DNA from 2 places in the Flavonifractor sp. An9 genome. Region 1 is predicted to be linked to the other one. Evidence: riboswitches for the same ligand, from Rfam matches in the RefSeq annotation. Region 1 holds a riboswitch; the other holds the start of a gene.

The links. A riboswitch is a leader RNA that binds a small molecule or an ion and turns the genes downstream of it on or off. The one in region 1 is predicted to bind thiamine pyrophosphate.
Region 2: it holds a riboswitch for thiamine pyrophosphate, as region 1 does, so the genes downstream of both, B5G40_RS04515 (TenA family protein) here and thiD (bifunctional hydroxymethylpyrimidine kinase/phosphomethylpyrimidine kinase) in region 1, are expected to answer to the same signal.

What each region holds. Positions count from the first base shown of each region.
Region 1 is NZ_NFHC01000013.1:9,970-20,998, reverse strand. It holds gene B5G40_RS09600 (response regulator transcription factor) at 1-644, opposite strand, end outside; gene B5G40_RS09595 (ComEA family DNA-binding protein) at 664-1,098, opposite strand; gene B5G40_RS09590 (D-alanyl-D-alanine carboxypeptidase family protein) at 1,197-2,588, shown strand; gene B5G40_RS09585 (ABC transporter substrate-binding protein) at 2,631-3,647, opposite strand; gene B5G40_RS09580 (ABC transporter permease) at 3,667-4,425, opposite strand; gene B5G40_RS09575 (ABC transporter ATP-binding protein) at 4,422-5,183, opposite strand; gene tenA (thiaminase II) at 5,180-5,839, opposite strand; gene B5G40_RS09565 (HAD family hydrolase) at 5,836-6,474, opposite strand; gene thiE (thiamine phosphate synthase) at 6,467-7,126, opposite strand; gene thiM (hydroxyethylthiazole kinase) at 7,107-7,943, opposite strand; gene thiW (energy coupling factor transporter S component ThiW) at 7,949-8,461, opposite strand; gene thiD (bifunctional hydroxymethylpyrimidine kinase/phosphomethylpyrimidine kinase) at 8,458-9,276, opposite strand; TPP riboswitch at 9,390-9,496, opposite strand; gene B5G40_RS09540 (phosphoglycerate dehydrogenase) at 9,528-10,697, opposite strand; gene serC (3-phosphoserine/phosphohydroxythreonine transaminase) at 10,715-11,029, opposite strand, start outside.
Region 2 is NZ_NFHC01000004.1:100,799-111,827, reverse strand. It holds gene B5G40_RS04575 (hypothetical protein) at 1-223, opposite strand, end outside; gene B5G40_RS04570 (hypothetical protein) at 419-928, opposite strand; gene B5G40_RS04565 (DUF6809 family protein) at 921-1,349, opposite strand; gene B5G40_RS04560 (DUF7659 family protein) at 1,445-1,888, opposite strand; gene B5G40_RS16595 (hypothetical protein) at 1,885-2,073, opposite strand; gene B5G40_RS04555 (YkgJ family cysteine cluster protein) at 2,084-2,767, opposite strand; gene B5G40_RS04550 (hypothetical protein) at 2,857-3,102, opposite strand; gene B5G40_RS04545 (sigma-70 family RNA polymerase sigma factor) at 3,156-3,695, opposite strand; gene B5G40_RS04540 (hypothetical protein) at 3,798-4,643, opposite strand; gene B5G40_RS04535 (DUF932 domain-containing protein) at 4,682-5,755, opposite strand; gene B5G40_RS04530 (hypothetical protein) at 5,789-6,604, opposite strand; gene B5G40_RS04525 (single-stranded DNA-binding protein) at 6,714-7,121, opposite strand; gene B5G40_RS04520 (hypothetical protein) at 7,395-8,000, opposite strand; TPP riboswitch at 8,228-8,327, shown strand; TPP riboswitch at 8,386-8,483, shown strand; gene B5G40_RS04515 (TenA family protein) at 8,549-9,223, shown strand; gene thiD (bifunctional hydroxymethylpyrimidine kinase/phosphomethylpyrimidine kinase) at 9,220-10,023, shown strand; gene thiE (thiamine phosphate synthase) at 10,036-10,671, shown strand; gene B5G40_RS04500 (HAD family hydrolase) at 10,661-11,029, shown strand, end outside.

The sequences.
Region 1 (11,029 bases):
ATGTAGGTCGGATTGGCAGGGTCCAGCTCCAGCTTCTCCCGCAGGCGGCGGACGTGCACATCCACCGTCCGGTAGTCACCGGCGTACTCATAGCCCCACACCACGTTGAGCAGATTCTCCCGGCTGTACACCCGGCCTGGATTGCGCATCAACAGCTCCATCAGGTCAAACTCCTTGGCGGTCAGATCCACGCTCTTGCCGTCCTTCCAGGCCGCCCGGGCATCCGGGTCCAGGGTGATGTGCCCGATGACCAGCTTGCGGCCACCGCCCATCTGCTGGGCAGCCATGCCTGCCCGGCGGAGCAGGGCCCGCACACGGGCTTTCAGCTCCAGGATGTTGAACGGCTTGGTAATATAGTCATCCGCCCCACATTCAAAGCCGATGATCTTGTCGGTGTCCTCGCTGCGGGCGGTGAGCATGATGATGGGCACATTGGAAAACTCCCGAATCCGCATACAGGCCTGAAGTCCGTCGATTTTGGGCATCATCAGGTCCAGGATGATGAGGTCGAAGCCGCCTCCCCGGGCCAGCTCCACCGCCTCTTCCCCGTCGTAGCCCACTTCCACTTGGTAGCCTTCGCTCTCCAGGTTGAACTTGATGCCCTTGACCAGCACCTTTTCATCGTCCACAACCAATATTTTCAAGGCAGTTCCTCCTTTTTTATTAAGAAACGGTAACCATATCAATCAGTCCGCCTAAAATGCCCTCGCCGATGCCGTCTACCCGGGTCAGGTCCTCCGGCACCCGGAAGGGGCCGTTGGCCTCCCGGTCGGCGACGATGGCAGCCGCCCGCTTCTCGCCAATGCCGGGCAGTGTCATCAATTCCTCCATTGTGGCGGTGTTTAAATTAATTTTGCCGGAGGGCGAGGCCGCAGGGTTCTCACTTTCCGGTGCCGGAGTACCGGTAGCTACCGGGACAGCTGACGGCTGGGCAGAGGTGACTGGAACTGTGACGGCGGTAGGTTTCGCCAGCAAGTTCTCTGTCTCCACCCGTACAGGTTGAGCGCTGGAAGCGCCCCGCAGAAACCAGCCCGCCGCAAACGCCGCAAAGGCGGCGGCCAACAGGAGGGAAATTAGTTCCAGTTTGGAAATCTTCATATTTTGTAACCGCCTTCCCGTTGCTTCCAGGTCCAGGGTTTGCTATAATGGATAAGAATACTTTGACCTTATTATATCATACACAAATGGAGTTTCCTATGAAAAAATCAAGACTGCTCTCCCTGTTTCTTTCCCTGGTCCTGATCACCGGACTACTTACCACCTTTGCCTCCGCCAGCAGCGGCAGCGCCATTCTGGACGAGATGGATGTCAACGCCAAAGCTGCCGTTTTGGTGGACCCCAATACCAATGAGGTCCTCTACGAGAAAAACGCCCACGAGAAGATGTATCCCGCCTCCATCACCAAGGTGATGACCTGCCTGCTCACCCTGGAGGCGGTGGATGAGGGCAAGCTCTCCCTGGACCAGACCGTCACCGCCAGTGCCAGCATCCACACCGGCATCGGCGCTGGCGCCTCTACCGCCGACATCAAGGAGGGCGAGGAGATCCGGATCATCGACCTGCTGTACGCCGCCCTGATCCCCTCCGCCAACGAGGCCTGTAATGTGATGGCCGAAGCGGTGGCCGGCGACGTGGCCAGCTTTGTGGACCTGATGAATCAGCGGGCCGCCGAGCTGGGTATGACGGACACCCATTTCGCCAACACCCACGGCTACCACGACGACAACCACTATACCTCCGCCTACGACGTCTTCCTCATGTGTCAGGAGGCCATGAAGCACGAGACCTTCCGCACCATTGTCACCACCAAGCGCTACGATATGCCCGCCACCAACATCCACCCTGAGGCCCGCACCGTCCACTCCACCAACGCCCTGATCTCCAACTGGAATGTGACCGGCTACCTCTACTCCTACGCCACCGGCATCAAGACCGGCCACACCAATGAATCGGGCTACTGCCTGGCCGCTGCCGCCACCAAGGAGGACCGGAGCCTGATCTCGGTGGTTATGGGCTGCGAGCGGGAGCCGGGCTCCACCGGCAGCAAGGGCCGCACCGACTTCTCCGAAACCATCCGGCTGTTTGAGTGGGGCTTCAATAACTTCTCCACCCAGACCATTCTGGACGCCACCAAGCGGGACATCCCCGAGGTGGAGGTCACTCTGGGCAAGGGCACCAACTATGTGACCCTGGAGCCCCAGGGCGAGATCACCGCCCTGCTGCCCAAGGACGTCTCCACCGAGGACTTCAAATATAACTATACCCTCAATGCCAAAACTGTGGAGGCTCCCGTGGAAAAGGGCCAGGTACTGGGCACTATCACTGCCTCCTTCAACGGCAAGGAATACGGCTCCCTCCCCCTGGTGGCCAGCATTGCCGTTGATGCCGATCCCCTGCTCTACAATCTGGACCGCATCCAGCGCTTCTTCTCCCAGCTGTGGGTGAAGATCATTTTGGTGATCCTGCTTATCTTTATCGTGTTTCTCATCATCCGTCTCCTCTTCTTCCGGGGCCGGCGGGGCGGACGCCGGGGCGGCTACTCCTATAGCGGCGGCTCTCACTACAGCGGACGCCGCAGAAGAAGATAACAAAAAATCGCCTGCCGTTGAAACGGCAGGCGATTTCTTTTCTTATTCACTCAGCAGGTCCACATACAGCTCATCCAGCGCCGGAGCCTCGTCAATCAGGCCCTCGCTGAGCAGCCAATCCACGTTTTCCTGCCAGCACTCCGCGCTCTGGGTCAGGAAGGGGGCATCCGCCGTCTCCATCATGGGCAGCAGGGTTTCCATGCTCTTCTGCTCCACCGTCTTGGACAGGGGGAAGTTCTCTTCATTCTGGTTGTCCAGCAGGATCTGGAGCACACCGTCCGGGTCGGCCTGCATATCCTCAAAGCCCTTCTGGCAGGCCCGCAGGAAGCCCTGGAGCACCTCGGGCTCCTCTTCGATCATAGTATCGCTGGCCAGGAACACGCCCTCATAGTAGGTGGGCACGCCGTAGTCGTCCAGATCGAAGTAGTTGACCTCGAACCCCTCCTCCTCCAACTGGGGTACCTCATGGTTGACCAGGCAGCCGATGGTGGCATCCACATTACCGGTGGTCATGGAGCTCATCAGGTCAAATCCCACGTCGATGAGGGTCACGTCGCTGGAATCGGCTCCAACATAGGCCATGATGGAGTGGATCAGGGCCTCGGACAGCTCGGTGCCCGCATAGCCCACGGTCTTGCCCACCAGATCCTCCGGAGAGGTGATGTTCTTGTCCTTCAGGGAGAGGACGATGTTCAGGGGGCCCTGAACCACCGCGCCGATGGACTTCACCGGCACGTCCTGATTGGCCCGGGCGATGATCACGTCCTGCTGGTAGTACAGGCCGATCTCCGCCTGGCCGGCGGCCACCAGGGAGATGGCGTCGTTGGCATTGGAGGGGAACTGGATGTTGACCTTCAGCCCCTCCTCCTCGAAGTAGCCCTTCTCAATGGTGTCATAGAGGAAGGCATGGAGGGCATTGGGATACCAGTCCAACACCACGCTGATCTCCCGCAGGTCGTCCTGTCCGCCGGTTTCCTGACCGCCGTCGGTGGGGGCGGAACAGCCGGCCAGGAGGAGCGCCCCAGCCAGGGCAAGGGTTGCAATTTGTTTCATATCCATCTTTCCTTTCTCTTTGTGATTAGGAGGATTCGCCCCTCCAGCGGACAAACTTTCGTTCCAGCAGGGCCACGATTCCCACCGCCACCATGGCGGTAACCGACAAGATCACAATGGGTGCAAATACCCCCGCTCCATCCAACTGAGTCATCATCCGGCGGGAGAAGTAGCCCAGACCGCTCTGGGCCCCCAGCCACTCGCCAATGGCCGCGCCAATAATACTCATGGGCACCGCCATTTTGATGGCCGAGAAAAAGTAGGGCAGCGCGCAGGGGGCTTTGATCTTCCAGAAGATCTCCCGGCGGGTAGCGCCGTAGGTCTGGAGCAGCTCCGCCATTTCTGTCTTGGCCGAACGCAGACCGTCGTACACCGTAATGGTGATGGGGAAAAAGGTGATGAGCACCGTCACCAGCACCTTGCTCCAGATGCCGTAGCCGAACCACAGCACAAACAACGGCGCAATGGCGGTGGTGGGAATGGTCTGGGATACCACCACCACGGGATAGAGCATCCGCCGCACCATGTCGCTGGCATCCATGGCCACCGCCAGAGCCAGCCCCAGCACCAGGGAGATGGCCAGACCGATGGCAGTCACCGTCATGGTGGCGGGCAGATGGACGGTAAAGAGGGGCTCCCGCAGCTCCCACAGCCGCTGGAGGATTTCAAGGGGGGTGGGTAGAATGTAGGAGGCATTCATACCCATGGCCCCCGCCTGCCAAATCATCAGCAGGGCCAGCAGGAAAATGAGGGCGGGCAGATTGGCTTTGCAGGCTTTCTTCATACGCTCACCTGCTTTCTCAGCAGCGTAATCAACCGCTCTTTCAATTCCACCATCTCCGGGTTCTTAAGACAGGACCGGTCCCTGGGAAACGCGGCAGGTACCGGGATCTCCGTCAGGGTATGGATGGGAGTGGACTCCACCACCAGCACACTTGAGGAGAGAAACACCGCCTCTTCCACGTCGTGGGTGATAAAGAGGATGGTCTTTTTGTGCCGCTGCCACTGGTCCAGCAGCCACTCCTGCATGGAGATGCGGGTAAGGAAGTCCAGGGCGGAGAAGGGCTCGTCCAGCAGCAGCAGGTCGCTGCCCGTCAGCATGGTACGGGCAAAGGCAGCCCGCTGCCGCATTCCGCCGGACAACTCGTCCGGCATCTTGTCGCAGCAGCCCTCCAGCCCAACGTCGGCTAGGGCCTCCTCTACCTTCTGCCGCCGCTGGGCCTTGGACAGGCCTCCGGCGATCTCCAGAGGCAGGGCCACATTCTCCCCCACCGTACGCCAGGGGAAGAGCAGGTCCTTCTGAGGCATATAGCCACAATACCGCTTCCGCCCTCCAATGGGCTGCCCGTCCACCAGGATCTCCCCGCCCTTGGGCTGGAGCAGGCCGTTGGTCATGCGAAAGATGGTGCTTTTACCACAGCCGCTTACACCCAGAACGCAGTGGAAGGACCCCGGCTCCACCTGAAAGGACAGCCTGTCAATGATATCGAAGTCCTCCGAGGGATACTGATAGGACACCTGACGGAATTCCAGCGCGCTCACTGTTCCAGCCTCCACGACATCTCCCAGAAGCCAAGCTCGTACCGGCTGCAGGCCACGAAGATGTCCTCCAGCTGCCGGTACTCCTCCTCGCTGCAATTCTGAGCCAGAGCATCCATCCGCTCCACCAGAGCGTCGTTGGTTTGCTGGTACTCCTCACTGGAATAGCCCCGCACCCACTCGCCGTAGAAGGGGTGGTCCGCCGCGCCGGGGATCTGGGCCAGCCGGGCGCCGATCTCGGCGTAGCTCCAGGAGCAGGCCAGAATGGAGGCCACGATCTCCGCCGGGCCGCCGGCGGCAGCCACCGCCAGCATATAGCTGGTATAGGACAAGTTGGGCAAGGCAGGCTTCACCTGAAAGACCTGCTCCTCGGTGATGCCCAGTTTTGACATATAGGCCCGGTGGGTCTTCATCTCGCCGCCCAGGATGGCGTCCACGTTGGCGGAGAAGAAGCGCATCAGCTCAGGGTCCTTGGCCTTCACCACGCCCCAGGCAAACACCTTGGCGTAGTCAAAAAGGTAGAGATAATCCTGGAGCAGAAAATATCGAAACTTCTCCTGGTCCAGGGTGCCGTCCCCAATGCCTTTCACAAATGGGTGGTCGTGGCAGGCCTGCCAGATAGGCTTTGCTGCCTCATACAACCGTTGTGTTACCGTCATAGCGCCTTCCTCCAATCCATGATGGTCTCGTCCGCCAGAGCAGCCAGGGCGGGCCAATCCTGTTCATAGGACGCCTCCGGCACTCCAACGGTGTAAAATCCAGCTTCTTTCGCCGTTTGTGCGGCGTAAAGAGCATCCTCAAAGACGGCGGTATCCCTTGGGGCACTTCCCATACGGCGGGCTGCCTCCAGATAGACGTCTGGCTGGGTCTTGCCCTTCCCCACCGCCTCGCAGCTGAGGATGAAATCAAAATGGTGAGCCACCCCCAACCGCTCCAGGCAGGCCCGGGCCAACGGCTCCGCCGTGGCGGTGGCCACACACAGCTTGGCCCCCTGCTGTTTCAGCTGTACCAGATAGTCCTGGATACCAGCCTTCAGAGGGATGTCAGTGCGGTAGTGGGCCTCCATAACGGCGTGCATCTCTTCAATAATGTGCTCCGGCGGCCCTTCAATCCCAAAGGTCTCCATGAGAAAAGTTGCCCCCTCCAGCATGGTCATGGGCCCCAGGGCAGCCAGCTGATCCGGGGTGGGACTATGGCCCCTGGCCTTCAGATAGTCCTTCCCCAAGGACTTCCAGATGGGCATGGAGTCCACCAGGGTACCGTCCATGTCAAAAATGCAGAACTGCTTATCCATGCCCTGCCACCATCTTGTCTGCCAGGGTACGCAGATTTTGAGCAGCCGCCTCCGGATCCTTCTGGGCGAAGAGGGCGGACACCACAGCGGCCCCTGCCGCCCCGGTTCCCGTCAGGTTGGGCAGGTTGTGGGCGTTGATGCCGCCGATGGCCACCACCGGGATGGACACCGCCTGGCAAATGGCTTTCAGGGTGTCCAGGCTCAGATTCTTAGCGTTCTGCTTGGTGGTGGTGCCGAACACCGCCCCGGCACCGATGTAGTCAGCTCCGGCCTGCTCGGCCGCCACCGCCAGCTCCACGGTGTTGGCGGTGATACCCAAAATCTTGTCCGGACCGATGAGGGCCCGTACGTCCCGGCCCATCAAATCGGCCTGGCCCACATGGACCCCGTCTGCATCACAGGCCAAGGCAATGTCCACGCTGTCGTTAATGACAAAGGGCACATGATACCGGGCAGCGATGGCCTGGATCTCCCTGGCCTCCGCCAGAATAGTGGCCTGATCCAGCTCCTTCTCTCTCAGCTGGAGGAAGGTTGCGCCCCCCTTCAGTACCTCCTCCACCACCTGTGCCAGGGTACGCTCCCCCAGCCAGCTCCGATCGGTAACGGCGTAAAGGGTCATTCCCTGTCGAATTTCATCCTTGGTAAACTTCATAGCGCACTCCTTGTATCAGCTGTTCTTCCGTCAGGTTGAACACGCTGTCGATGAGATCAATGCGGAAGGTGGCGTTTCCCGTTTCCTTTTTGAGCCGCAGTTCCTCCGCCCGCTCGCCTGCCAGAGCAATGGACGCGGCAGCGGCCGCCGCAGCCTCAAAGGGCTTGTCCGGGCTGGCCCCGCAGAAGGCCCCTGTGAGGGCGGACAGCATACATCCGCTGCCGGTGATGCGGGCCATGGTGGGGCTGCCGTTGCGGAGGAAGAGCACCCGCTCTCCCTGGGCAATCACATCCACCGCCCCGGAGAGGGTCACCGCCGCCCCGGTCCGCTTGGACAGGGTGCGTGCCAATTCCGCGGCCCGGGGCAGGCCGGACTCGGTCACTGCGTCAGCCTGGGCTACGTCCACCCCGCTGCCTCCCTCTTTATCCTCGGTAAGTGAGCGAATCTCCGAGGCGTTGCCCCGGATGACAGCAAACTGTACTTCCTCCAGCAATTTGCGGGCGGTTTCCCGCCGCAGGCCGGTAAAACCGGCAGCCACCGGGTCGAAGATCACCGGTACGCCCAGCCGGTTGGCCTCTTTTCCGGCGATGAGCATGGCCTCCCGGTCCCCCACGGCCCCCAGGTTGAGAACCAGGGTCTGGACACCGGCTACTGCGTCCGCCACCTCCAGAGGGTGGTGGGCCATGGTGGCCGAGGCCCCCGCCGCCAGCAAAATATTGGCGCAGTCGTTGACGGTGACGATATTGGTGATACACTGGACCAGAGGGGCTTTTTTCCGTACCGCCGCCAGCATGGCGGCAAAATCCATTCGTTCCATGCCCCTCACCGCCTGACCAGGGTCTGCATGACGTCCAGACCACCGGAGCGCTTCAGGGCAAAGAGTACTGCCCCGGCAATGATGGAGCCGCCCACAGTGGAAATCAGGAAGGGGCCCATATAGCCGTAGACCGCCACGCTCTGGCCCAAAATCAGGGTGGCAATGGGCCAGGCGGCCAGGCCGCCCAGAATACCGGTGCCAAAGACCTCGCCCACACAGGTGGCCCCCAGATTACGGGTGCCCCAATAGGTCAGGCCGCACACCAGAGCCCCCACCATGCTGCCGGGGAAGGCCAGCAGGGTGCCCAAGCCCAGCAGGTTACGCAGGAAACTGGCAGCAAAGGTACACGCCACACCATACCAGGGGCCCAGAAACACGGCGCACAGGATGTTGACCATGTGCTGCACCGGGGAGCACCGGGAGCCCAGCACCGGGAAGGAGACCAGGCTGCCTACCACTGCCACAGCGGTAAGCAGGCTGGCGATCGCCAGCTTTTTGACTGCCGTCTGCTGTCTCACGCCTCTCCCCTCCCCTGTTGGAAGCCACCGCCCGCCGGAACGGCATAGTTGTGCCACAGGGGGCCGCTGCCCTGGCCCAGATTCAGCTTGGCCTCCATGGCAGCGGTAATGTAGGCTTTGGCCTTCTGTACCGCACCGGGCAGGTCCTCACCCAGGGCCAGGAAGGAGGCGATGGCGGAGGACAAGGTGCAGCCAGAGCCGTGGTTATTGGGATTGTCCACCCTGGGAGAGCGGAACCAGTGGGCCTGACCGTTCTGCCACAGCAGATCATCGGCACTGTCGCTCCGGTGGCCACCCTTCACCAATACCGCACCCTGCATGGTCTTGCCAATGGTCTCAGCGGCCCGCATCATATCCGCCTCGCTCTCAATGGCGAAGCCGCACAGCCGCTGGGCCTCGGGGATGTTGGGCGTGATGATGGCTGCCAGAGGGAAAAGCTCCTCCATCAGGGCGGTGAGGGCGCTGTCCTGCATGAGGGCGGAGCCGCTGGTGGATACCATCACCGGGTCTACCACGATATTCTCTGCACCATACTGCCGCAGCTTGGCGCCGATAGCCCGGATGATGGGGGCGGAGGACACCATGCCGATCTTTACCGCCTGGGGCCGGATATCCTCAAAAATGCAATCCAACTGCTCCGCCACAAACTCCGGGGTTGCCTCCAGCACATCCCGGACGCCGGTGGTATTCTGAGCGGTAAGGGCGGTGATGGCGCTCATACCGTACACCCCCAGGCAGGTTATGGTTTTGAGATCCGCCTGGACGCCGGCGCCTCCGCTGGAATCGCTGCCGGCAATGGTAAGCACACATTTCATGATTGTTCCTTCTTTCTCTTAGTAGGCAAGGGCACGAAAAAAGCGGCAGGTCCCGTTGGGACCTGCCGCTTCTCTGTACGTGAAATAAACTCCTCCGGACGGAGGAGACTCCGCACGGAAATAGTGCTGCGTCCCTACGTTGGCATTACCCAAATCAGGTCAGGTCGAGGGACTGTCCCCTCCTCTCAGCCTCCTCGCGGAAGCTCCCTTGCACGCAAGATTTTAACTTGTTTCGCCTTTTTTGTCAATCCTTAATGATTGAGCACCCGGACGCGGAACACGCCCTCCAGGGCGCGGATCTCGTCGGCCACCGCCTCGCTGATGCGGCTGCCCAGATCCACCACGGTGTAGGCATAGTCCTTCTTGGACTTGTTGGTCATGTTCTCCACGTTGACCCCGTCCCGGGACAGCAGGCCGGTGATGTTGGCGATGGCGCCGGGGATATTCCGGTGAATGATGCACAGCCGGGCCACACCGCTCCACTCCTGCACCAGGGTAGGCAGATTGACGGAGTTCTTGATGTTGCCGTTTTCCAGGTAATCCTTCAGCTCCTGAGCGGCCATGACAGCGCAGTTCTCCTCGCTCTCTGGGGTAGAGGCGCCCAGGTGGGGGATGGCAATGACGTTCTTGCCCTGGAGGATCTTGTTGTTGGGGAAGTCGGTGACGTAAGCGGCCACCTTGCCGGAATCCAGAGCCGCCAGCATATCGTCGTCGTTGACCAGACCGCCGCGGGCCAGGTTGAGAATACGCACGCCGCCCTTCATCATATGGAAGGCGTCCTCATTGATCATACCCTTGGTCTCAGAGGTCTGAGGCACATGGAGGGTGATGTAATCGCAGTTTTTATAGATGGTCTCCAGATCCATGGCACGGTGGACCATCCGGGACAGGGACAGGGCTGCGTCCACGCTGAGGAAGGGATCATAGCCGAACACCGTCATGCCCAGCTTGGTGGCGATGTTGGCCACCTGCACGCCGATAGCGCCCAGGCCGATGACGCCTAAGGTCTTGCCGGCGATCTCGGGGCCCACAAACTGGCTCTTTCCCTTCTCCACCACCTTCTCTACGTCGGCTCCGGCACCAGCCTGGGCCTTGACCCACTCAGCACCGGCGGTGATCTTGCGAGAAGCCAGCAACAGGGCGCACAGGGCCAGCTCCTTCACCGCGTTGGCGTTGGCGCCGGGGGTGTTGAACACCACGATGCCCGCCTCGGAGCAGCGGTCAATGGGGATATTGTTGGTACCGGCGCCAGCACGGGCAATGGCCCGCAGGGAGTCGGGGAACTGATACTCGTGCATATCGGCGGAGCGGACCAGAATACCGTCCTCATTCTCCACGTCGTCGCTGACGGAGAAGCGGGTCTGATCCAGCACAGACAGGCCGGCAGGGGAAATTTTATTCAATGTTTTGATGCGAAACATGATGACATTACCTCCCGTCAGTTGTTCTTGTCAAAGGCCTTGATGAAGTCGCACAGCTTCTCCACACCCTCGGTGGGCATGGCGTTGTAAATGGAAGCGCGCATACCGCCTACGGAGCGGTGACCCTTCAGGTTGGTGAAGCCGGCCTCCACGCTCTCCTTGACAAACTTGGCGTCCAGCTCGTCATTGCCGGTGCGGAACACCACGTTCATGTCGGACCGGGAGCCAGGCTCCACAGCGCAGGTGAACAGCTTGGAGTTATCGATCACATCGTACAGCATCTGGGCCTTGGAGTGCTTGATGGCCTCCATGCCGGGGATGCCGCCCTTGGA
Region 2 (11,029 bases), on a different contig from region 1:
TCTGCTCCAGCGCAAGGCAATTCACAGAGAGCACCGGCGCTTCAAACGCGCAGTAGATGTCCGGCGTGTCGTTGTCAGTCTCCCGGTCATCCTCGGTGCGGATTTCAAGGATATTTCCGAAGAGCCCTGCATAATCGCTTGCTCCATTGGCGACAATGCGCCCGCCGACTTTGTAGCAGACGCCCTCATGCCAAAATTCTTCTCCAGGCTGATGATAAATCATCATTGCTCCCTCCTTTTTGTGGGGTGGGGCTGGGTACAATGCCCTAGCCCCGCAGATCAAAAATCGTTCAGTTATCCGCGACGAAAATGGCGGCACCGCTCATACACATGCAAATGAGTGGCAGCAAAAGAGCGGTAGGCTTGCAGCTTACCAGACTGGCGATCCCGATACCCGCTGGGGCGGGTCGTGTTGTGATCAGTCGTCACTTTCCTGTTCGTCTTCGTCCTCTTCCCAGGGAGAGTCATCAACATCAGTATCTGCCTCCTTCATCTGCTCGGCGGGTTGCTTTGTCCGCTTGAAGGCCAGAACAAGAGCATCCTCACCAAAATCATCTTCCTTCTTCTTGCGTTTCTTTTTCCTGCGGCATTTTTCCATGGCAGCGTCATAGTCATAGCCGATGCCGGCCTGAAATTTGCCTGCAATTTCCCTCATTTTTTCCGCATGATACTCATAAACGGCACGATGAAAACCAGTCAGGTCCCATTGCTCACAGGCCATCTCCAGCAGCCGTGCATAGTCCCGTAAGGCATTGACTGCTTTGCAGATATCGCCATAGCAGGTCTTGAACACATGGGAGCCGTCCAAATCATGAAAGCAAAGGGAGAGTTCCTGCCCCAGCAGGAAGTCTAACTCCATCGGCTGCCGGAGCACAGGCTCGTATAATCCTTTTGGCAATTCTAAAGCGTTGTGCTGCTGTTCATCCATTGGCGTGGTCCTCCGGCGGAGCAGATACCAGCCCAGCAAAAAGCATTTGCATGGCAGTACGGTATCCAGACTCAAAAGCCTGTTCAATCACAGCGCTGTTGCGCTCACCGGCGGCCGTTTGGTACACCTCGAAAGCTGCCAGAGCTGCAGGAGTTTTGGAGAGTTCCCCGCGTAGGGCGGTCTCAGCCGCAGATACTGTGTGGTTAAGTACCTGCTGCTTTTTGTCCTGCTCCTTAAAAACACTCGGTTCGTACTCGCCGTAATAGAGGTCATGCAGGAAATTGGGCTCAATAGTCATGCCATGCGGCAAAGACATTTTTGGTTGGGTAAGGCCATCGGCAATGCGTTCCAGAGCCTTGATGAGATGGGGCAGCTGGGCGTCAAAAAAGCGGCGGCCGCATATCGTTTCGTGAAAATTCAAAGATTGCACCTCCTGTCAATGAAAAGCCCGCCGGCGGCATATGAGCTGCGGCGGCTGTTGATTCGGACCCCGGTGGGGCATGGTTTCTTTCTGGGTCAGTCGAAACAATCGTGCTGCATAGCCTTTTCACAGGCCAGAGCCAGGCCATCCAGCAGTTGCGGAACAGCCTCCATATACTGGGCCGTAATGCCCAAAGCATCAAGAGTTTCCTGCACATCGCCGGTATAACTGTACTCATGGTTCTCCAACTCCTGGAGGAACATATCACAGATAAAACCTTGCCCGGTTTTGTCGCCGGCAATGGCATCTTCCAGCTCTTTTCGGTGTCGGGTGAACATTTCATTCAGTTTTGCGACATCGCTTTTACGGCAGTAGCCGCCTCCAAAAATGCTGCATACCTGGCGGGTGTCCGAGGGGGACAAGCCCAGCTTGCGCATTCCTTCAGCAAACTGCTGTTTATTAAAAGCAAAGAACATGGGAAATGCGTTTACTTCCGCCTGCTGGCGGTTGCGCATCTCTTGGTATTGGTTGGTACTCATGCGGCACTCCTTTCTTCTGGTACGCCTGCTGCCAGAGGAATTACCCGCCATTCCTCCGGCCGGCGCTGGTTTTGGCAGACTTTTTCTAAAGTTTCATGTTTTCCGCAGATAGCGTACTGCACCCAGCATCGACATGGGCGGCCGCCGGTTGCCTGCGCTGAAAAGTGTTCCAGTGCATACAGCATAGGCGCCTCCTCAGTCCAGAAGCGCCAGCTGACGAAGATCATGCAGCAGGCTGCGGTTGTTCTGCTCATACTGGGGCAGGAACGGCTGATCCAGGTCGAAGTTGTAGTAGTGATAGAACAGGACCTTGAACACAGATGCCCGGCGCAGTTCCTCTGGTATGCGGCGCATCAGCTTGCCGATTTCCGGGATGATCCGATACTGCAGCTTTAAGAATTCCTTATCTTCCCGGGAGAAGTTGCGGTAGAGCCAGTCTTTGACAAGCACCTTCCCGCTGTTGAAGTGATACTGTTGGTTATCATCAAAACAGAGGCAGTATTCAAAATCCCGGCCGCGCTCACCGGGCCCCACTGAAAATGGGTAAAGGCGGCAGGTTCGAGGACGGGCGGCATAGATACTGCACTGGTTTCCCTGCAGAAAAACACAGGATGCTTCTGATCCAACCGTTTTGAGTGTGTAAATGGGATACCCTTCATCGGTGAGCGGTGTGGGCTCGCAGTATTGGAGAAGCACATCATCCGTGCTGCTGACGCCGCAATGCTGGACTCGAAGGTATTTTGCGATTCGGTAGGCGTCCAGGCTTTCCACCATGACACAGCCCTCTATGCGGCGGCAGCAATGGCCGCATTGGCTGCACTGGTATGTGACAAGCTCCTTGGCGCTTACGGAAACAGCAAGAGTTTTGGATTGTTCCATACATTCCTCCATAAAAAAGGCCGCGGCAGACAAGTGTGCCTGCCACGGCCGGGACCTATGGGGCATTACCCCTTATTGTTTTGACTTCTCTACGCGCACGCGGCCAGAACCGTCGGGAGCGGGCTGGCGGCCGCCAGCGGGAAAGGGTCCATCGAAAGGAAGTAGTTGGAGTTGAGCGTTTCAAAATGCACCAGATCCCCGGACTGCTCGTGGATCGCCACAACGGGCGAGGTCCGGTAGTCAGAGCCGTTGGCACGCAGGTAGGCACAGTGGCCGAGAACCAGCGGAGCCAGAAGCGTTCCGTGCATTACAATGGATTTTTTCGATTTCGTCATAATAATCAGCCTCCATTCAGTTTTGTTGTTGGCCTGCCAGGGACAGCAGGCATTTACTCATAGCACAACTCCAGAAACACCGCGCGGGCCTCTTCCAGAAGCTCCTTGATGCGTTTCATGGGGAGTTTTTCGTGGCTGGCGATCTCACGGATGCCGTAGCCGTAGCCCTTCATGCGGACGATGTTCATTTGCTGCCTGGAAACACGGACGGCCAGGTCATGGAGCAGCTGCTTCATCTCAAATTCCTGCATCAGATCATCCTGCGCCGGCAGCAGTTCCTCCAGGGACACTCCGTCCGGGTACAGGCCAATGTGAATGCTGAGGATTTCAGCGTTGCGCTTGCGGCGTTCTTGACTACGGAAATAGTCATAGAGGCGAAACCTCATTTGCCTTATGGCGATTGTGCTAAAAGAATACTCTTGGGCAGATGTATTATCGCAATAATCCCGCACCGCCTTCAGGTAAGGGAAGATGACCACATCATAAAACTCGTCTTCCGGCAGATGGTTGTCGTTCAAAAATTTGTAGACCAAGCCGTGATGTTCAGCGGCAAACTCCTGTTGCTCCTTCGTTAACGGTACTTCACATAACATATATATTTCCTCCAGTCTAAAGCAAAAAAGGGATACCCCCGGCGAGAGCCGAAGGTATCCCTTGATGACATGTCATGCGGCTGAGGCCGCAACAAAACTCAATTACGCAGGCAGCTTCTCGTAGCTGCCGTTGATCTCGCCGACCATATAGCTCCCATCGGGGCTGCCAGGCGCTGTGGCGGACTCCGGGATCACATAGTCACAGTCGTTGGTACGCTGCTCCTCGTTGATCAGAGCCCGCTGGATGTTGATGGCCTTGATCTGCTCCTTAAAGCCATTGGCATAGGCGCGGATCTGAGCCAGTTCCTCGCCCTCAAAGTCGCGTAAAAGTCGGAAGGTGGCAACGCTGTAGTCGTTGCTGCCATTGTTCTCTTTCTTGAGCCCGATCTGGATCAGGCTGCCATAGGTGGCGCGCCGGCGGTAGACAAAGGCCCGGTTCAGGAACTCCTTGAACGGCTTGATGCTGGTAGGCGGCAGAGAAATCAGCAGAGGCATATACTCGCCGCTGCGCAGCAGGTAGATGTCCCGCATATTCTTGCAGGCCTTGCCGCGGCCGCCGTCTCTGGCCGAACCGTATGCGTTCATCGGGCAGGTGGCGCAGGCGCCGCCCGGCTCCCCGATGCCGGTCTTGCCGTCCACAGAAGAGCAGAGAGGCTTGGTGTCCTCGTCATACTCGCTGCCTTCCGGCCACAGGGTATAGGCAGAATGATTGTAGAGAATGACTCCTTCCAGGGTCCGGGCATAATCCGGATTGTCGGGGTCTTCCGTGGGGATCTCAAACTGCAGGGCGCCGCCGGCGGGAATTTTCACCCGCTGGAAACTCATCATCTGCAGGCCGTCCGCATCCTCTGCGATCTCATCGCTGCTGAAATCACCCTCCACCATCGCAGGGAGCAGGAAAGTGTTCCGCTCAGGAGTGTTCATCATAGAAGTGTTCTGTTCGTACATAGTTAGTTCCTCCTTAAAATTGGATGGTTGGCAGCCACTCAGGCGGCCAGCTGGTTGATACGGCTCCACTGCCTTGCCGGCATGGAGAGAATGTTGTAACCGATGCCCTCCAGCGCAGTCGCCCGGTCATAGTCCGGGACATCCTGGCTGTGGCGGGTCACCGCGTTGGATAAACCATAGAGCGTCAGGTCGTTGCCCTCGATCAGCCGCTGCAGCACACCGGAGCTTTCCTCATCAGTTATGTGGAAGTCCTTGCTGACCAGCTTGACAATGCCGGGGACATCGGTGGTATTCATGCGGGCATCTTTGGCCTCCCGCATCATGTTGACTACACGGGTAAAGCGCACCTCGTCTACCACGGCCCGCACCGTGTCCTGGATCTTCATGGCAAAGGCTTTGTCGTCTGCTTCCAGCGTCTTTTCCGAATACAGCTGATAGTTCTCCGAAGCCTCGTTGACGCGGCCCACATGAGTGCGGCGTGTCTGAGCATCATTTACGACCATTCCGTTACTGCACACCAGCCGGTAGACCAGCGGCTGGATGTTCACCGAACCGAGTCCCACCTCGCTGTTGCTGATGATGATGCCGGACTGAACGATGTCGCCTGGCACGACCTCGGCCTCCAGGCGGGTGTTGACTACCTTGATATACATGCGGCTTTCCGTGAGCTGGCAGCTCTCAAAGTGCATTCCCTCCATATCCTGAAGGACAGGAAGGACGATGCTCGCAATATCAAGGTTGTCAATGCGCCGGTAGCGGTTGCTCAAAAATGCCCGTGCCGTACCCTCAATGGTGCGGATCATACGGACAGAGGGCTCCCGCTGGAACCAGGCGTTCACATTCTGCGCCAGCAGCTGGGGATATTTCTCCAGCATCTTGTCATAGTAGGCTGCCGGGATCTTCAGGTGTGTGCCAATCTGCCGGTGGGCAATGGAATTGACCTCCAGCGGTTCAAGCGCCGGGACACCGGATTGGTCATAGGCGTTGAGGTACAGCTTCGAGTCAAAAGGCTCCAGACGAAGGCTGCGGGTGTCCAGCATATAGTCGGCTTTCAAATCAGCCTGGCGCTGGATCTCCTTTGCCATGTCTACAAGACTGATCCCTGATTTCATTGTTATTTCACTCCCCTCTCTGGGTGATGGCGGTCACCAGGAGACCTGGATGCCCTGCGCCGTGGTTTCAGCCGACAGGCCCGTGCTTTCAAACACTTCCACCAAGCAGGGCCAGTAGACCCTCGCGGGAAAGTTCGAAAGATGTTCCTGCGGTACCAGTTCATCGTCCTGCTGGATGCAGATGTCGCCGTTTTCCCGCAGTGTGAGCTTGCTGTGCCCACGGGAATTCAGGTCGGCGATCAGCGTTTCCATGATTTCGCGCCCGCAGTTTTCATACCAAACGCGCGGATCGATGGGGCGCCTGTTGGGCGGGATATTGGCCTCATCGTCCTGTTCTGTACCTGCTTTGGACAGAGGCACGATTTTGAGCAGGTCACATTTGATGGTTGCGTCCTGGCCAAATGTGATGTCTGCATGGTCGAATCCATCTACATTGTGAAGCCGGATGCGCCCAGTGCCATTGGTGCGGATCAGCTCTGCCGGCCGCTTCTCACACCACTCAAAGCAGGCGTCAGAATACGACGAGCGCAGATAGGTCAGAATCCGGTGGTTGGCATAGCGGAGCAGCAGGTCGTCTGAAACAGGTTCCTCCAGTTCCGGGACCTGGAATGTGCTCTGGGCAATGCCTTCAGCGAGTAGCCGGCGTTCTCTCTGTTGGCGCTGCCGGCGGCGTTTGGCTTGCTGCATATACGGGAGCAGGAGGATCAAAACGACCCAAAGCCCCCAAAGGGTGAATACCCCAATCAGCAGCCACGCCTGCCACGGCCCGCGCACCAGAGCCATGATGGCGATGACAGCACCGATCAAGATGGTGATGCTGCCGCTCAAAAGTCCCTTGTCATTACTCATTTTCTTACCGTCCTTCCTTTAGATTTTGCCTGAAAACAAAAAAAGAGGGACCGCACCAAGCTTCAGATCATTCTGAAAACTTGATACGGTCCCTCTGCTGCGCCGGATTTTATTCCGGCAGGGGTTCGCGGTCGCCATTCATCACCTCGGGAGGTGACGGAACAGGCGCCGCTTCGTCAGGGTCATGCTGTTCACTTTCGGATTTTGCTTTGGAGGACTGCCCGGGGAGAAATCCAAAGTCCGTCAGCCATATCTTCAGCTTCTTGACTGTGGTTCCGTCCTTTTGGCGAACATCCACCAGTTTTTGCGATCCGGTGAGCCAGATCATGCTTCCCTTTTTGACCTTGAGCCGCATGAGCCGGGTAACATCGTCACCGCGGGCCCATACCTGGTAGTAGTCCGGCGGGGTGTTGCCGGAACGCTCCATCAGGTCGAAACAGACATATTGCTGTTTTGACTGGCCCTCTTTCGGGACAAGCTCGTGCATGACTCGGCCAAATACAACGATTTGTGCCATAACACTTCCTTTCTTCGCCGTTGGCGTTCATATCTATATATAAAAAGTGCCAGCAGATACCAGCCCCGAAAGGGCGCGGCAATACCACTGACACTTGATACAGCATACAACCTTGACTGCGTGTGCAATGCAGATTTTTAATCTGCGGTACAGAAGCTTAGTCTGTATCCCACATGGGGAACGCACAAAAATCAATTACAAAGTAAGTGTAACACTATATCTTGTATTTGTCAAGTAGCATAATACTATATATAGATATTTGAGCAAGGCGAATCACAATATATGGTTCATGTAGCGGTAGTAATCATCCAGCAGATAGAATCTGAGTGTACGGGCTGCCGGTGTCCCGTAGCCGAATGTCAGGCCATAGAGATTGCCTGTCCCATCTACGCCGAGTGGACCGAGCCAGCGGGCGGCGGTGTTGCCGTTGAGATACCAGAGCTGAATATCCCGGTAATCATCTTCACTGATAAGACCGGAAGAAGCCAGACGATAAGCGTCTTCCTCTTCGATCATGGAGTGGGAAAGAAAATGGCGGTAGAGCTCGTCCGACAGCCCAAGGGCTTGCTGGTAGGTCAGAGGATTGGGGTGGTCCAGCCACCAGCGGGTAATATCTTCAAAGGTACGCAGACGCGGTTTGGGATTGAGGGCCCGGAAACGCCGGATGAAATCTTTGATTTCTTCCGGGGCGGCCGGCGGTGGGAGCGGGATCTCACGCACTTCGTCATCTAAAAAGCCGAAAGCAAGTTGCTCGCCGGTTTCATCCTCCAGCAAGAGCGAGGTGCGGGACAGCGGTGAGACCAGGAAATGCTCCATCGCAAAGGTTTCGTCCAGAAAACGCTGGATCTTGTATTGCTCAATGGTATGGGGCTTATACATTGGGGTGGACCTCCTTTTAAGTATTCCGCCTATTAAATAGGGCATTTTTTATTTTTTTCTGCAAAGTAGATGCTACTTCAAAAGATTATTGTTTCATATTTAGACAAGGTATTTGGCTATAGGCTGCTTATTGAAGCCAATACGAGATTTTGGTACTATTTGTCTGGCGCTTCATTATTGAATGGAAGTGTGAGAACTTGACTTTCTGGATGTGCTAAATTATAATATTCTATGAGCAGGGGGACTACCTCGTAGTTGAGAAGGTTAAAACCTGACCCTTTGAACCTGTTGGCTAATACCAACGCAGGGAGCTTAAGAATACAGTATCGTATTTTTAGGACATTCTCTGTTTTGGGAATGTCCTTTTTAATTGAATATGTATGATATGTGTTTGCGAGGGAACTGAACAAGTTGAAAAAGGTAAGACCTGACCTCTTGACCTGTCGGCTAATACCGGCGTAGGGAAGCAATTTCTTACGCTTGTATTGCGTCTGAATGAGCTTCTAATTTTTAGAGGCTCTATTTTTTTATCTTAGGAGGAAATGAAAATGACATTCATGGAAAACATATTGGCTCACAACATTCCCATCTGGGAGCAATGTGCAGCAACCCCTTTTGTGCGGGAAATGCAAAACGGAATGCTGCCTTTTGAAAAATTCAAGGTTTATATGATACAGGACAGCATTTATCTAAAAAACTATGCCCGCATATACGGAAAGGCAATATTTCATGCGGATACGTTAAAAGAAATTCAACTTTACTATTCCATGCTGAACTTTGTGAACGATACAGAGTCCGAAGTGCGGTTAGACTATTTGAAGCAATTTGGTATGACTGACGATGATATAGAAGGGATCGCTCCCCTTCCAGAAAATCAAAGGTATATTGATTTTATGTTTGAGGTTGCGGAACATGGGAAAAACGAGGAAATACTGATGGCTGTTCTTCCATGTATGCTTAGTTACAGCTATATTTTCCGCAAATTGGCTGCTGAACCCGAAAGCAGGCAATCAAGATATTGGGACTTTATTAGGGATTATGCCGATGAAAAGTATGCAGATAGTTGTCGAGAGTGGTGCGCTTTTGCAGATCAAAAATGTAATGAGATCCCGGAAATGAAGCAAAAAAATCTGGCAGATATTTTTGAAAAGGCAAGTTTATTGGAGCTGGATTTCTGGATGATGGCTTATAAAAATGAAGAAATGGAGGAAAACGAAAAATGAAAAAGGTGTTGTCTATTGCCGGATCAGATTGCAGCGGTGGTGCTGGTATTCAGGCTGATTTGAAAACATTTTCTGCGCATGGGGTATTTGGAATGAGTGTAATTGTTTCGGTTGTTGCAGAAAACACAAGCCGAGTGATTGATATTCAAAATGTTACCCCGGATATGATTGAAAAACAGATAGACGCTGTTTTTGAGGACATTGAGGTGGACGCTGTGAAAATTGGTATGCTTTCCACGCCAGAATGTATGAAAGCAGTTGCAGCAAAAGTCAAACAGTACAAGCCGGAAAATGTTGTGATCGATCCTGTTATGTATGCCAAAAATGGCTGTCCTCTTATGGAACCCACTGCTGTATCTACTTTGATTGAAACTATTATTCCGCTTGCAGATGTACTTACCCCCAACATTCCAGAAGCGGAAAAAATAGCGGATATGCAGATTTCTACTGTTTCCGATATGGAAACGGCGGCAAGGAAGATACATTCTATGGGCTGCAAATCAGTTGTCGTTAAGGGCGGGCATCATATTGGAAACGCTGTCGATGTCTTATTTGACGGTAGGAATTTCTATCATTTTGAAACTGCCCGTATTGATACAAAAAATACTCACGGTACAGGATGCACCTTTTCTTCTGCAATCGCCTCTCAACTTGCAAAAGGGAAAAGCGTCCCCGACGCTGTTAAGGCTGCCAAAACTTATGTCACAATGGCGATTGAACATTCCCTTGCTATTGGAAAAGGCTGTGGCCCCACACACCATTTTTATGAACTGTATCAACACGGTTTGTCGGAAGAATAGGAAGGTGTGAAAATGGATTATTCCCTTTATCTTGTTACAGACCGCCGATTTATGGGCAAGCAAACACTTGCAGAAGCAGTTGAACAAGCAATATTAGGAGGCTGCACAATGGTTCAGCTCCGAGAAAAGGAACTGTCCTCATTGGATTTTTATTGGCAGGCAATAAAAATCAAGCAGATCACGGACAGCTATCACATTCCCCTTATCATAAATGACCGTGTAGATATTGCAATGGCTGTTCAGGCGGATGGGGTGCATATTGGGCAGCATGATATTCCTGCGGCGGCTGTACGAAAAATGATCGGTAAGGATATGTTATTAGGCGTTTCTGTTTCCACAGTTGAACAGGCGATAAAGGCACAACAGGACGATGCGGATTATTTAGGCGTTGGTGCGATGTTTCCTACTGGAACAAAAACAGACGCAGATTTTGTATCAATGGAGAAATTAAAAGAAATCCGTACAGCCGTATCATTGCCAATCGTTGTAATTGGTGGTATCAACAAGGATAATGCCCATTGCTTTAAGACCGCAGGGATTGATGGACTGGCCGTTGTTTCAGCTATTTTAGCGAAGCCGAATATAAAAGTTGCCGCAGAGGAACTAAAAGCTATATTTTCAGGAAAGGAAAGCAAAAATGGATTTTGAAGCGGCAATTTTTGATTTAGACGGGACTCTTTTAGACTCAATGGATGTGTGGGAACACATAGACATTCAGTTTTTGCAAAAAAGAAATATCCCTGTTCCAGACGGTTATGTAACAGAAATCTGCGCTCGGAGTTTTGAAGAAGCTGCACAATACACGATTGATCTTTTCGGCTTACCGGAAAGTGTAGATAGTATCATTGATGAATGGAACGATATGGCACTTTATGAATATGCCCATCACGTTAAACTGCTTCCGTATGCGCTGAATTATCTAACACAGCTAAAAACACAAGGGATAAAACTTGCAGTTGCCACCGGTTTGCCAGAGAAATTATATGTCCCATGCTTAAAGAACAAC